DNA from 3 places in the Streptomyces sp. NPDC111507 genome. Region 1 is predicted to be linked to each of the others. Evidence: riboswitches for the same ligand, from Rfam matches in the RefSeq annotation. Region 1 holds a riboswitch; each other region holds the start of a gene.
The links. A riboswitch is a leader RNA that binds a small molecule or an ion and turns the genes downstream of it on or off. The one in region 1 is predicted to bind cobalamin.

Region 2: linked by a shared signal. The riboswitch ahead of ACZ7M2_RS08445 (ribonucleoside-diphosphate reductase subunit alpha) and the one ahead of ACZ7M2_RS00350 (cobalamin biosynthesis protein) in region 1 are both predicted to bind cobalamin.
Region 3: linked by a shared signal. The riboswitch ahead of ACZ7M2_RS23280 (CbtB domain-containing protein) and the one ahead of ACZ7M2_RS00350 (cobalamin biosynthesis protein) in region 1 are both predicted to bind cobalamin.

What each region holds. Positions count from the first base shown of each region.
Region 1 covers NZ_JBVKBU010000001.1:64,508-69,233, forward strand. The annotation lists gene ACZ7M2_RS00330 (class II aldolase/adducin family protein) at 1-455, opposite strand, end outside; gene ACZ7M2_RS00335 (lysozyme) at 652-1,404, shown strand; gene ACZ7M2_RS00340 (inorganic phosphate transporter) at 1,617-2,870, shown strand; gene ACZ7M2_RS00345 (hypothetical protein) at 2,883-3,107, shown strand; cobalamin riboswitch at 3,219-3,359, shown strand; gene ACZ7M2_RS00350 (cobalamin biosynthesis protein) at 3,461-4,417, shown strand; gene ACZ7M2_RS00355 (cobyric acid synthase) at 4,414-4,726, shown strand, end outside.
Region 2 covers NZ_JBVKBU010000002.1:206,205-210,930, reverse strand. The annotation lists gene ACZ7M2_RS08450 (ribonucleotide-diphosphate reductase subunit beta) at 1-907, opposite strand, end outside; gene ACZ7M2_RS08445 (ribonucleoside-diphosphate reductase subunit alpha) at 907-3,306, opposite strand; cobalamin riboswitch at 3,427-3,565, opposite strand; gene ACZ7M2_RS08440 (GNAT family N-acetyltransferase) at 3,618-4,130, opposite strand; gene mctP (monocarboxylate uptake permease MctP) at 4,285-4,726, opposite strand, start outside.
Region 3 covers NZ_JBVKBU010000005.1:445,402-450,127, reverse strand. The annotation lists gene ACZ7M2_RS23295 (GNAT family N-acetyltransferase) at 1-70, shown strand, start outside; gene ACZ7M2_RS23290 (phytanoyl-CoA dioxygenase family protein) at 57-989, opposite strand; gene ACZ7M2_RS23285 (MFS transporter) at 1,113-2,423, shown strand; cobalamin riboswitch at 2,543-2,691, shown strand; gene ACZ7M2_RS23280 (CbtB domain-containing protein) at 2,727-2,948, shown strand; gene ACZ7M2_RS23275 (CbtA family protein) at 2,972-3,724, shown strand; gene ACZ7M2_RS23270 (VOC family protein) at 3,852-4,250, opposite strand; gene ACZ7M2_RS23265 (helix-turn-helix transcriptional regulator) at 4,346-4,726, shown strand, end outside.

The DNA of each region.
Region 1 (4,726 bases):
GTGCCGTAGGTCGCATAGGGGGCAACTCGGACCGGTCCGCCGAGGGCGCCCGCCATGTAGTGGATCAGGGGGAGTTCGGGGACGAGGGTCGAGACGGCCGTCGCGTGCGCGGCGTGGGTGTGGACGACGGCCCGCGCGTCGGTGGCGCGGTGGATCGCGAGGTGCATCGGCAGTTCGCTCGTCGGAACGAGCGAACCGAGGACTTGCCGGCCCTCGAGGTCCACTCCGACGGCGTCTTCGGGCCCGAGCCGGTCGTAGGGCACTCCGGTCGGTGTGACCAGGACCGTGTCGCCGACCCGGACGGAGACGTTGCCCGACGTACCGACGACAAGCCCGTCGGCCACCGTCCGGCGGGCCGTCGCGACGAGCTCGCCCCACGCGGCCGCCACCTCCCGCTCGCGCGCGCTCTCCCCCACGTCCCGCGCTTCCCGTGCGTCCCGCCGCTGCTCAGCCATGTGGCGATCCTGCCAGGCAGGGACGTCAACCCCCTGCCGGTGAGGGCACTTTAGGGCGGAAGACAAGCGTCCGTAAGGGCACATAGCAGCGCATATCGCCCTCCACGGGTGATTGGCTGGCGATCGACGGGCTTTCAACGATCTTCCAATAGCCTCTGGGGGATTTGTCACGCACGTCGCCATTCCGGGGGGAAACATGGCTCGTGACCACAAACCACTTCTTCGCCGTGCCCGCGTCCTCGCGGCGGCGGCCGCCGTGGCGGCGCTCACCGCCGCGGGGACCGTCCTCACCGGGACCCCGGTCGCCGCGGCGGCCAACCCCAAGGGCCACGACGTCTCCTCGCACCAGAAGAACGTCGACTGGCAGAGCGCGAAAGCGAAGGGCGCCCGGTTCGTCTATGTGAAGGCGACCGAGTCCCACACGTATCGCAATCCGTACTTCGGCCGGCAGTACGACGGAGCGCGCGACGCGGGGATCCTGCGCGGCGCCTACCACTTCGCGGTGCCGGACAAGTCGTCCGGCGCCACCCAGGCCGCGTACTTCGTGCGCAACGGCGGCGCCTGGCGCGCGGACGGCTGGACGCTGCCGCCCGCGCTCGACATGGAGTACAACCCGTACGACAAGAAGCACAAGTGCTACGGCCTGAGCAAGGCCAGGATCGTGAGCTGGATCCAGGCGTTCAGTGACGAACTCGAACGGGAGACCGGCCGCCGTCCCGTCATCTACACGACCACCCACTGGTGGAACACCTGCACCGGCGGCAGCGGCGCCTTCGCCGCGAACCACGCCCTCTGGCTCGCCCGCTACGACTCGGCGGACACGGGCGCGTTGCCGGCCGGCTGGTCGACGTGGACGTTCTGGCAGTACGACAACAACGGCACGCTCCCGGGTGACCAGAATCTCTTCAACGGATCCATGAGCCGGCTCAAGCAGTTCGCCGCGGGCTAGAAGCCCTCGAACAACCTCCGGCGGAACCCGATATTCCGCCTCCGTTCGAACATCTGGTAAACCGTCGGACCGCCCCTCCCGCACACTGGTCATCACAAGCGGAGGGGCGGTCCACCGTTTGGTACACCCCAACGCCCGCCCCAGTTCATCTTCCGTTCACTCAGGTTGCCTACGGTCCACCTGCCACTGACGTCAAACAGAAGCCTGGGTAAATGGAACACATCACGCTCCTCCTCGGAATCGTGATCGTCACCGCTCTCGTGTTCGATTTCACGAACGGTTTCCACGACACTGCCAACGCGATGGCGACCACCATCTCGACCGGCGCTCTGAAGCCCAAGACGGCGGTGGCCATGTCCGCCGTGCTGAACCTCGTCGGCGCGTTCCTCTCCGTGGAGGTCGCCAAGACGATCTCCGGCGGGATCATCAACGAAGAGGGCATACGCGTCCAGGTGATCTTCGCGGCGCTCGTCGGCGCCATCCTCTGGAATCTGCTGACCTGGCTTCTGGGTCTGCCCTCCAGTTCCTCCCACGCACTGTTCGGCGGCCTGATCGGCGCCGCGGTCATGTCGGCCGGCTGGTCGTCGGTGAACGGTTCGACCGTCGTCACCAAGGTGCTGATCCCCGCGGTCGCCGCGCCCATCGTGGCCGGACTCGCCGCGACGCTGGCCACCCGGCTGACGTACCGGATCGGCAACCGCGCCGACGAGAAGGCGACCGCCAAGGGGTACCGCGCCGGCCAGATCGCCTCCGCCGGCCTGGTCTCCCTGGCGCACGGCACGAACGACGCCCAGAAGACGATGGGCATCATCACCCTCGCCCTGGTCACCGGCGGCGTCATCGCCCCGGGCTCGAACCCCCCGCTGTGGGTCATCGTCTCGGCCGGTACGGCCATCGCGCTCGGCACCTACCTGGGCGGCTGGCGCATCATCCGCACCCTGGGCAAGGGCCTCACGGACCTCGCGCCGCCGCAGGGCTTCGCCGCCCAGACCAGCGCCGCGACGGCCATCCTGGCCTCCTCCCACATCGGCTTCTCCCTCTCCACCACCCAGGTCTGCTCCGGCGCCGTGATGGGCTCGGGCCTCGGCCGCAAGGGCGGCGTGGTCCGCTGGTCGACCGCGACCCGGATGTTCGTCGCCTGGGGCCTGACCCTGCCGGCCGCCGGTCTGGCCGGTGCCTCCGCCGAGTTCCTCACCAAGCAGGGCACCTGGGGCATCGTCCTCACCGGCGCGCTGCTCGTCGCCGGCGCCGGCACTATCTGGAAGCTCTCCCGCCGCCAGCCGGTCACCGTCGACAACGTCAACGACGTCGACGACGTCGACGCCGAACCCGCGGGCGTCGTCACCGCCGCGGTCGCCGCCGTCACCCCGCCGCCCGCGGGCCCCGTCACCGGCGGCCTGTCCGGCGACCTGAAGACCACCATCCCGTCCCCGGACGCGGAGCCCACCCGCCCGGCCACGGTGTAAGGACAGAACAGCATGCACATCGACTGGGCAGCCCTCGGCTCCGTCTTCGGAGTCAGCCTCGTGACCACCGTCGGCCTCGTCGGCCTCTTCACCCTCGGCATCGTCGGACTCTCCAAGCGCGAGTCCGCGTCCGCCCAGGGCGGCTCCGCGACCCTCGCGGTCACCGGCGCGTACGTCTGCTTCGCGGCGTGCGCCGCGGCGGTGGCGTACGGCATCTTCCTGATCGTCGGCAAGTAACCCAAAACGGGCGTCACTTCGCGTGGGGTGCGGGACGGATCACCGTCCCGCACCCCACCTGTATGTGGGCCTTCGCACACTCTCCCCGCGCAGGTCAACAGCAAGTTGACGGGTCTTCCAACCCGTGGTGGACTGCCGGAGCCAAGTACGGCGACAGAAGAGGAAGCCGGTGTGAATCCGGCGCGGTCCCGCCACTGTGACCGGGGAAGGAACTCCCCGGGAGCCAGGAACTCTCCCCGCCGGTCTCGTCGAACCAGGGCGTGGACACCCTGAGTGAGGACATAACGCCATGCGCGGCTGCCCAAGTGCCCCCCGAGCGACGGTTCCACCCGACCTGACGGTCGGCTGACCCCGTGCGTGCCGATCGCGTCTACGCGTACGGCGCCGCCGCCGGCCTCCTCGGCGATCTGCTGCTCGGCGATCCCCGCCGGGGGCATCCGGTCGCCCTGTTCGGGCGGACCGCGGGCGCCCTGGAGCGGGTGCTGTGGCGGGACCACCGCGGGTGGGGCGCCCTGCACACCGCCGTATGTGTGGGCGGTGCCGCCGGACTCGCCGCCGTCGCTTCCCGCGCCGTACGCCCCTCACGTGCCGCGTCCCTCGCGCTGACGGCCGCCGCCACCTGGGCCGTCGTCGGGGGCACCACACTCGGGCGGGAGGCCCGGGCGATCGGTGACGCCCTCGCGGACGGGGAGATCGAGATCGCCAGGGAGCGGCTGCCGCATCTGTGCGGACGGGATCCCCAGGCCCTCGACGCCGACGGCATCGCGCGCGCCGTCGTGGAGTCCGTCGCCGAGAACACCTCCGACGCCGTGGTGGGCGCCCTGGTGTGGGGTGCCGTGGCCGGAGTCCCGGGGCTCGTGGGCTTTCGGGCCGTCAACACCCTTGACGCCATGGTCGGTCACAGGTCGACCAGGTACCGGCGGTACGGGTGGGCCTCGGCTCGGCTCGACGACGTCGCCGGGTGGCCGGGGGCTCGTCTCACCGCCGTGCTCGCCGCTCTCGCGGGTGACAGTCCACGAGGGGCCCTGCGAGCCTGGCGCGCCGACGCCGTCAAGCATCCGAGCCCCAACGCCGGGCCCGTGGAGGCCTCGTTCGCGGGGGCGCTCGGGGTGCGCCTGGGCGGCACCCTCTCCTACGGCGGGCGCGTCGAGCACCGGCCCGAACTCAACGGCGCCGGGCGCGCCGTGCACGTCGACGACATCGAGCGGGCCGTACGGCTGTCACGCCGTGTCGGCTGGCTCGCCCTCGGCGTGAGCGCCGGCGGGCGGCTGCTCGTACAGAGGCTTCTCAGGAAGGGGCGTACGTCATGAGCGGCGGGCTGCTCGTCGCCGGGACCACCTCCGACGCGGGCAAGAGCGTCGTGACCGCCGGGATCTGCCGGTGGCTGGTGCGACAGGACGTCAAGGTCGCGCCCTTCAAGGCACAGAACATGTCCCTCAACTCGTTCGTGACGCGCGAGGGCGCCGAGATCGGGCGCGCGCAGGCCATGCAGGCACAGGCCGCCCGGGTGGAGCCGACCGCGCTCATGAACCCCGTGCTGCTCAAGCCGGGCAGCGACCGGAGCAGTCAGGTCGTCCTCATGGGCAGGCCCGTGGGTGAGATGACGGCCCGTGGCTACC
Region 2 (4,726 bases), on a different contig from region 1:
AGGAGAAGGGGTTCTCGGAGCCGTACACCGGGGCGAAGCCGAGACGCTGCAAACGCTGGTCGGCCACGCACTCCAGATACTGGCGCATCGAGTCGGTGTTCATGCCCGGCAGACCCTCACCGCACAGGTCGCGCGCGAACTGCAGCTCGGCCTCGACGGCCTCCCTCAGCATGTCGGTGACCTGCTGCTGGAGCTGGTCGTCGAAGAGCTCCGGCTCCTCCTTGCGCACGGTGTCCACCACTTCGAAGGCGAAGGACATGTGCATCGTCTCGTCGCGGAACACCCAGTTGGTGCCGGTGGCGAGACCGTGCAGCAGACCCCGGCTGCGGAACCAGTAGACGTACGCGAAGGCGCCGTAGAAGAAGAGGCCCTCGATGCACGCGGCGAAGCAGATGAGGTTGAGCAGGAAGCGACGCCGGTCCGCCTTGGTCTCCAGACGGTCCAGCTTCTCCACCGAGTCCATCCACTTGAAGCAGAACTCGGCCTTCTCACGGATCGAGGGGATGCTCTCGACGGCGTCGAAGGCGGCGGCGCGGTCCTCCGGGTCGGGAAGGTAGGTGTCCAGCAGGGTCAGATAGAACTGGACGTGGACCGCTTCCTCGAACAGCTGCCTGGAGAGATACAGGCGCGCCTCGGGGGAGTTGATGTGCTTGTAGAGGGTCAGCACGAGATTGTTCGACACGATCGAGTCGCCCGTCGCGAAGAACGCGACCAGCCGGCCGATCATGTGCTGCTCACCCTGCGAGAGCTTCGCGAGGTCGGCCACGTCCGAGTGGAGGTCGACCTCCTCCACGGTCCAGGTGTTCTTGATGGCGTCCCGGTAGCGCTCGTAGAAGTCCGGGTAGCGCATGGGGCGGAGCGTGAGTTCGAAGCCCGGGTCGAGCAGGTTCTTTTCGGTAGAGCTCATTACTGGCAGGCCTCGCAGGACTCGGGGTTCTCAAGGGAGCAGGCGACGGCGTCCTCGTCGGGGATCGCCTGCACGGGGATGGTCTTCGCGGGCTGGGCCTGCGCCTGGGCGGCACGGGCGATACGGGTCGCCGGGCGGGAGCGCAGGTAGTACGTCGTCTTCAGGCCCGACTTCCAGGCGTACGCGTACATCGAGGAGAGCTTGCCGATGGTCGGCGTCTCCAGGAAGAGGTTCAGGGACTGGGCCTGGTCCAGGAACGGGGTGCGGGCGGCGGCCATGTCGATCAGGCCGCGCTGCGGGATCTCCCAGGCCGTGCGGTACAGGTCGCGGACGTCCTGCGGGACCCAAGTGAAGCCCTGCACCGAACCGTTGGACTCGCGCAGCGCCTCGCGGGTCTGCGCGTCCCACACGCCGAGCTTCTTCAGCTCGTCCACCAGGTAGGAGTTGACCTGGAGGAACTCACCGGAGAGCGTCTCGCGCTTGAAAAGGTTGGACACCTGCGGCTCGATGCACTCGTACACACCCGCGATGGACGCGATGGTGGCGGTGGGCGCGATGGCGAGGAGGAGGGAGTTGCGCATGCCGACCGCGGCGATACGTTCCCGCAGGGCCGCCCAGCGCTCCGGCCAGGTCAGCTCCACGCCGTAGTGGTCGGGGTGCAGGACGCCACGGGCCGTACGGGTCTTCTCCCAGGCCGGGAGCGGGCCGCTGCGCTCCGCGAGGTCGGCCGAGGCCTCGTACGCGGCGAGCATGATTCGCTCGGCGATCCGGGTGGAGAGGGCCTTGGCCTGCGGGGAGTCGAAGGGGACGCGCAGCTTGAAGAAGACGTCCTGCAGGCCCATCGCGCCGAGGCCGACGGGCCGCCACTTCGCGTTCGACCGGCCGGCCTGCTCGGTCGGGTAGAAGTTGATGTCGACGACACGGTCGAGGAAGGTGACGGCGGTACGGACCGTCTCGTCCAGCCGCTCCCAGTCGATGTCCCCGTCGACCACGAAGGCGCCGAGGTTGACCGAGCCGAGGTTGCAGACCGCCGTCTCCCCGTCGTCCGTGACCTCCAGGATCTCGGTGCAGAGGTTCGAGGAGTGGACGGTGTGGCCCGGCTCCGCCGTCTGGTTGGCGGTGCGGTTGGCGGCGTCCTTGAAGGTCATCCAGCCGTTGCCGGTCTGCGCGAGGGTGCGCATCATGCGGCCGTAGAGGTCACGGGCCGGGATGGTCTTCTTGGCGAGGCCGGCCGCCTCCGCCCCGCGGTACGCCGCGTCGAACTCGTCGCCCCACAGGTCGACCAGCTCGGGCACGTCGGAGGGCGAGAAGAGGGACCACTGCCCGTCGGCGTCGACCCGGCGCATGAACTCGTCCGGGATCCAGTGCGCGAGGTTCAGGTTGTGCGTACGGCGGGCGTCCTCACCGGTGTTGTCGCGCAGCTCCAGGAACTCCTCGATGTCGGAGTGCCAGGTCTCCAGGTAGACCGCGGCCGCGCCCTTGCGCCGGCCGCCCTGGTTCACCGCGGCGACCGAGGCGTCGAGGGTCTTGAGGAACGGGACGATTCCGTTGGAGTGCCCGTTCGTACCGCGGATCAGCGAACCGCGCGAACGGATCCGGGAGTAGGAAAGACCGATGCCGCCCGCGTGCTTCGAGAGGCGGGCCACCTGGTGGTAGCGGTCGTAGAGGGAGTCCAGCTCGTCCAGCGGGGAGTCGAGGAGGTAGCAGGACGACATCTGCGGGTGCCGCGTACCGGAGTTGAACAGCGTGGGGGAGGAGGGGAGGTAGTCGAGACGGCTCATGAGCCCGTAGAGCGCCGCGACCTCGTCCAGGGCCCGGTTCGTGTCGTCCTCGGCCAGGCCCGACGCCACGCGCAGCATGAAGTGCTGGGGCGTCTCGATGACCTTGCGGGTGATCGGGTGCCGGAGCAGATAGCGGCTGTGCAGGGTGCGCAGGCCGAAGTAGCCGAAGCGGTCGTCGCCGTCGGTGTCGATCAGCGCGTCCAGCCGGGCCGTGTGCAGCCGGACGAACTCCGCCGTACGGTCGGCGATCAGGCCCTCGCGGTGACCCGCGGCGATCGACCCGGAGAAGGACGTGACGCCCTGCGAGGCGGCCTCCGCCGCGATGCTGATCGTCAGCAGCCTGGCCGCGAGCCGGGAGTAGACGGGGTCCTCGGAGATGAGGCCCGCGGCCGCCTCGGTGGCCAGTTCGCGCAGCTCCGTGTCGTCCGCGTGCGCGGACCGGCCGCGCAGCGTGGCGGCGGCGACCCGGCCGGGGTCGGCGCCGGGGAGGTCGGCGGTGAGGTCGGTCAGGGTACGCAGCAGCGTGGTACCGGGACCGTCCGTCTCCACCGGGACCTGCTTCCGCTCCTGCTGTGCGAAAGCGGTAGCTGAAGCCGGGTCGGCTGGCGCGATGGTCACTTGGGGCTCTCCCTCGCTCGGCACGGGGCCTGGCGGAGGGCAGGGCAGCTCACGAGCGCACACGGCGTCGCGTCCACCGGCCCATTCCGCGAGGCCCGGACGTCATGCACCCGGGCCGGATGGCCGGGCGCGCTGTCGGCAGGTCCTCGGACTGACGCGAGTACGTGGGCGCGGGTGTGCGAACACGTACAAGTACACCGTTGCGGGACAGTTCCGGATTTGCACCGGATTCCCCTGCGACGACAGCGAGCATGAGCATACATCTTGTGTCGGGCTGCGGTGACACCACCAGATGTTGTGTCGTGCCGGTGTCAGAGTGTCAACTCGTAGGTGAGGAGAGTGATGTCGTCGAGCTCCGGGAGCGGGTTCCAGTCGCGGTCGGGGGTGCGGGTGAAGCCCAGGCGTTCGTAGATGCGGTGGGCGGCGTGCATGGTGCGCTGGGTGGAGAGCACGACGCGTACGCAGCCCGCGGTGGCGCGTGCGTGGTCGACGCAGGCGCGGACGAGGGTCTCGCCGGCGCCTCGGCCGCGGGACTCGCGTGCGACGGCGAGCATACGGATCTCGGCTTCGCCGGGGCGGGCTATGTCGGCCATGGGGCCGCCACGCGGTACGAAGGTCACGGCGCCGAGGATGTGGTCGTGGTCGTGGTCCACGGCGACGAGGACCTCCGCGGCGGTGGCTCGTTTCGCCACGTCTCGCAGTTCGCCGAGGTACTCGTCGCTCTCCCCGAAGTCGAGCAGATCGTCGCCGAGGTAGGCCTGTGCGGTGATCTCGCCGATGCGGTCGTATTCGTGGGGGTGGGCGTGTCTGATGCGGATGTCCATGCCGGTGAGTGTGCAACAGGGCGCGGGAACGGGCCGCCGGATTTATGTCCGACGGCCCGTGGGGGTTGTTGATGCGGTTCCGCGGCTGCGCGCCAAGCACCCGCTCACCCGCAGTCGAAGAACCCACCGGGGGTACGGGGGCGCAGCCCCGGGCTCAGTGGGCGGAACCCGCCGTGGCCGGAGGCAGCTCCGTCGCGACGCCCGCGTCACCCGCATCCGCCGTGTAGTCCTCCGGAGACGTCTCGTCGACGCCGTCCGGCGCGTTGAAGGCGCGGAGGGCGAAGGTGAGGACGACGCTGACCACGGCGTTCAGGACGAAGGCCGTCAGACCGATGTAGCCGATCTCCCCGATGCCCGGGATCTCCTTCGAACTGCCGCCGAAGTGCTTCTGGGTCGGCGAGGCGACCCCGTACGCGGCGAGCGTGCCGTACAGCATGCCCACCGCCCAGCCCCCGAGCAGCGCCCAGCGGTGGAACCAGCGGGTGAACAGGCCACCGACCAGCGCCGGGAAGGTCTGGAGGATCCAGATGCCGCCCAGGAGCTGGAAGTTGATCGCGACCGTCTTGTCCATCGTCAGGACGAAGACCAGCGCGCCC
Region 3 (4,726 bases), on a different contig from region 1:
GGTCCGTGAGGAGGCGGGCGCCGGCATGAGCGAGGAGGAGTGGGACCTGACCCGATTCACTTCCCTGTGAGGGAGGCCTCCGGGCCGTCGGGCTCGCGGACGGGCCACAGCACCGGGCAGAACTCCGGGTCGGAGTAGTCCGGTTGACCGGCGGGAGTCCTGCGGACCAGGAAGTCGTGTTTGTAGGGCTCCTGACGGCCGTCGGACAGGGTGTGGTCGCGGTAGGCGTTCGTCCCGTCCTGGAGATGGAACGAGATGGCCCGGCGCGGCCGCGGACTGCGGTTGGCGCCGCTGCCGTGGTAGAGAAGGCAGTGGTGGAAGGTCATGTGTCCCTTGGGAATGTGCACCGGAACCTTCTCGGCCACGGCGCCGTTTCGCTCCGCGTCTCCGTTCAGGAGATAGTCGCGCCCCACGTCCCGTGGATCACCGACCGGCCGGGCGGCGCCGTGCCGCTGCCGCCAGCGATGGCTTCCGTTCACCATGGTGATCGTGCCCGACTCCTCGGTGCAGTCGTGGAACGGAATGAAGGCGGTGAGCATTTCGTCCGACGAGCAGGTGGGCCAGAAATACTTGTCGAAGTGCCAGGAGACAATGTTCGACTTCTCCTCGGCGATGGGTGGCTTGTAGATCAGCGTGGCCTGGAAGACACGTATTCCAGGCGTCTGCGCCAAGCGGGCGGCCACCGCCCCGACGATGGGTTTCCTCAGGATTTTCCTCATCGTTTCGTCTTGGTAGTGGATGTAGTCGTTGTTGCGTTGGACATCTCCGTCGGCGGGGGTCCAGTCGGCCAGCCGGTCCGGCCGTGTCGGAAGTTCCCGATCGCGCTGACCTGCGTAGTAGCGCTCGCTCGCGTCGGTCAGGGCGTCCACTTCGGCGTCGGTGAGCAGCTTCTCGGACAAATACCAGCCACGCTCCGAATAAAGCCGGACATCTTCCTCGGACGGGAGCAGTTCGACTTCCTCGGCGGTAAGTCCTGAATGGTCGTACATTCCGCGACTCCTGTTACCGTGAATGGGGTGCAACAGCGACATCCACTCGCACGCTAGCGGACCACGGTGCGCCATGCTAGCGTTGCCGTGATTTTTTTCATGAAGACTTGACCGGGGGTTGCGGTGGCCATATTCGACAAGGATATTCGAATCCTGATCGCGGACAACAAAGACTTCCGCAACATCTGGCTCGGAGAAACGTCGGCGCATTTCGGCGGACAGCTGACCAGTTTTCTCCTACCCTTGATCGCGGTCACCTACCTCCATGCCGACGGCACGGGCGTGGGACTCGTCTCGGCGGTGCAGTTCGTCCCCGTCGTGGTGCTCTCGCTGATCGCCGGGGTCATGGTCGACCGGTATCCGCCGCGCCGCACCCTCGTCACCGCGAGTGTCGCCCAGGGTGCCGCGCTTGCGGTGCTCGCCGCGTTCCAGGCGGCCGACGGGCTGAACTTCGGCCAACTTGTTGTCGCCGCCGCCGTGATCGGTGTCGCCACCGTCTTCTATGAAGTCGCCTACCAGTCCACGCTGCCCAGGCTCCTGCCGCTGAACTCCATCGCCGCGGCCAACGGCCTGCACCAGGCGACGTATTCGGTCAGCACCCTCGCCGGTCCCGCCGCGGCCGGCTTCCTCGTCGGCCAGTTGGGGGTGTCACCGACCCTGACGGTGGCCGCCGCGTGCGCCGCCGGTGCCGCCGTGAGCGGTCTGCTGCTGCGGGGTGTCAAGGCCCCCGAACAGCCACGTGAGTCGGCGCTGAAGGCGATCGGCTCCGGGCTCCGCTACACGTGGTCCTTGCGCCCGATCCGGGACCTGTGTGTTCAGGCCGGCCTGTCGAACCTGCACGAGAAGGCCTTTCTGACCGTCTTCCTGGTGTTTGCCGTGCGTGATCTCGACATGAGCGGCACCGTCGTGGGCGTGATCACCGGCATCGGCAGTGTGGGGGCCCTGATCGGTTCGCTCTGCGCCACCCGGCTCACTCAACGGTGGGCCGTCGGCGGTGTGCTGGCCCTGGGTGCGGTGCTGGCCGCGGTGGGTCTGCTGCTCGTACCCGCCGTCAGCCAGGTCGGCGGGTACGTCGCCGTGCTCGCGTCGGTCGCCATGATGGTGAACGGCTTCGGTGTCGCCCTGTTCAACGTGTTCGCCGTCAGCCTGCGACAGGCCATTCCGCCGGAGCACCAGATCGGCGCGGTGACCGCGAGTTACCGCCTTGTCGCCCTGGGAACGCTGCCCTTGGGAGCCCTCGTCGGCGGTGCCCTGGCCGACGCCCTGTCACCCGGCACGGCGCTGTGGGCCGTCGGGATCTCCTACCTCGTCGTCTCCTTCTGGCTCACGTTCTCCCCTCTCCGCGGGGCTCGCACGCTGGAGGAGGCACAGAAGCTCGGTCGTACGACGGACACGCCCGAGTCCCAGGACGCGGACCGGTCCCCTTCGGTCTGAGAGCGAGGCCGGGGCCCGAACTCAGCTGGGTTCCGCCACCACTGACCCCCTGTTCGCAGGGGACCGGCCACCGGGTGCGAGAGGAAGATCACGCCAGGTGGCGCGGTCTTGGCCCCGCACCCGACACGCGGTACGGTCGGTGCGATATCGATGACGGCAAGACGGAAGCCGGTGGGAAACCGGCACGGTCGCGCCACTGTGAACGAGAGGCTCCAGCCCGCTGGAACCCCTTGTGAGTCAGACCCGTAGCCGTCGTCCAGTGCACCACCGAGATGGGACGCGAACTCCCGAGGAGGTCCTGCCATGGCGCAGACCGTCGCCCAGCCGACAACCACCACCCCCGTCGTTCCCGCGAAGCTGCCGCTCAAGGCGATTGCTCCGTGGGCGGTCTTCTTCGGCATTCTGATGCTCGTCCTGCTGTACTTCGTCGGTGCCGAACAGGGCGCCACCTCCGTCGTTTCCGGCTCGGACGTCCACGAGTGGGTACACGACGCCCGCCACCTTCTCGGCTTCCCCTGCCACTGACCGAGGGGACCCGCAGCACTGCCATGAACTCCGCAACGGTAAGAAATCTGCTCGTGCGGGGCATGCTGGCCGGCCTCGGTGCCGGCCTGCTCGCCCTGGTTGCCGCCTACTTCCTCGGTGAGCCGAACGTCGACAGCGCGATCAGCTTCGAGGAAGCCCACTCCCACGAGCACGAGATGGAGATCGTCTCCCGCTCTCTGCAGTCCACCGCCGGTCTCGCCACCGGCGTCCTGGTCTACGGCGTCGCCTTCGGCGGTATCGCCGCGCTCGCCTTCGCCTTCGCGCTCGGCCGCGTCGGCCGCTTCAGCCCGCGGGCGACCGCACTGCTGCTGTCCGGCTGCGCGTTGATGGCCGTGTACGTCGTGCCGTTCCTGAAGTACCCGGCCAACCCGCCGTCGGTCGGCAACCCCGACACCATCGGCAAGCGGACCACCCTGTACTTCCTGATGATGGTGCTCAGCGTGCTCCTCGCGATCGCCGCCACCATCCTGGGCAAGCGGCTGGCACCCAGGATCGGCACCTGGTACGCCACCGTTGGCGCGGTGGCCGCTTTCGCCGTCGTGATCGGTCTGGCGTACGCGTTCCTGCCGGTCATCAACGAGGTGCCGAAGGACTTCCCGGCCGCCCTGCTGTGGCGGTTCCGTCTCTCCGCACTGGCCATCCAGACCGTCCTGTGGGGCGGATTCGGCCTGGTATTCGGCGAGTTGGCCGAGCGGTTGCTGAATCCCAAGCCGGTGAAGGCCGCCGCGAGCGGACGGGTCGCCGTCCCCAGCTGACACGACCCACCACACGAGTCAGGCCCCCGGAACCATCCGGGGGCCTCTCGCGTTCTCCGCGGTCTCGTAAGTCCCCTGCCGTCGGGGCGTGTTCCGTGGACGTTGGAAGTGGTCGCCCTCGGCGCGGTCAGGAAGCGAACTTCCTGACGGCGTCAGGGCTGACGGGGGTGAAGAAGTTGACGAGGTTGCCGTCGGGGTCGCGGAACAGCAGCGAACGGTTCCCCCAAGGCATGGTGGTGGGCTTGTTGACGAAGTCCTCCACGAAGCCGGTCAGGTTCTCGTACACGCCGTCCACGTCGTCGACGAGGAACTCGATGATCACGGAACGGTTGTCGGACGGACGGGCGGCGTCAGGCGCGAACAGCGGCACGGTGCGGACGCCGGCGATCGCGAGAGTGGCCGACGCCGTCCTGAGCTCGGCGAAGTCCTGGTGGGACCAGCTCGCCCGGGTGCCGGTCGCGCGCTCGTAGAAGTCGACGAGGCGTGCGACATCGCCCGTGATGACGCGGATCGAGACGAGGTTCACGATGATCTCCAGTGCGTTCGGTGGGATGCGTACGCACGGAGACTAGGAGGGATAGCGGACACATTCCGCCCGGTATTGCGGGCACACTTCTGAACATGCCCAGGCCCACAGCTCGCGTGCTGACCCTGCTGGAACTCCTGCAGTCGGGCGGCACCAGGACAGCCGCCGAACTCGCCGAGCGGCTAGACGTCGACGAACGCACCGTGCGCCGGTACGTGGACCACCTGGTCGACCTCGACGTGCCCGTCGAATCGGTGCGCGGCCGCTACGGCGGGTACCGGCTCGCCCCCGGACACCGCATGCCTCCGCTCATGCTCGGCGACGACGAAGCGCTGGCCGTGCTGCTCGGCCTGATCGCCGGTCGCCGAGCCGGGCTGCCGACGACCACGGGCACCGCCCAGGAGACGGCCACGGCCAAGATCCGGCGGGTCCTGCCCAAGCGCCTCGCCCGACGACTCGACGCCGTGCTCGACTCC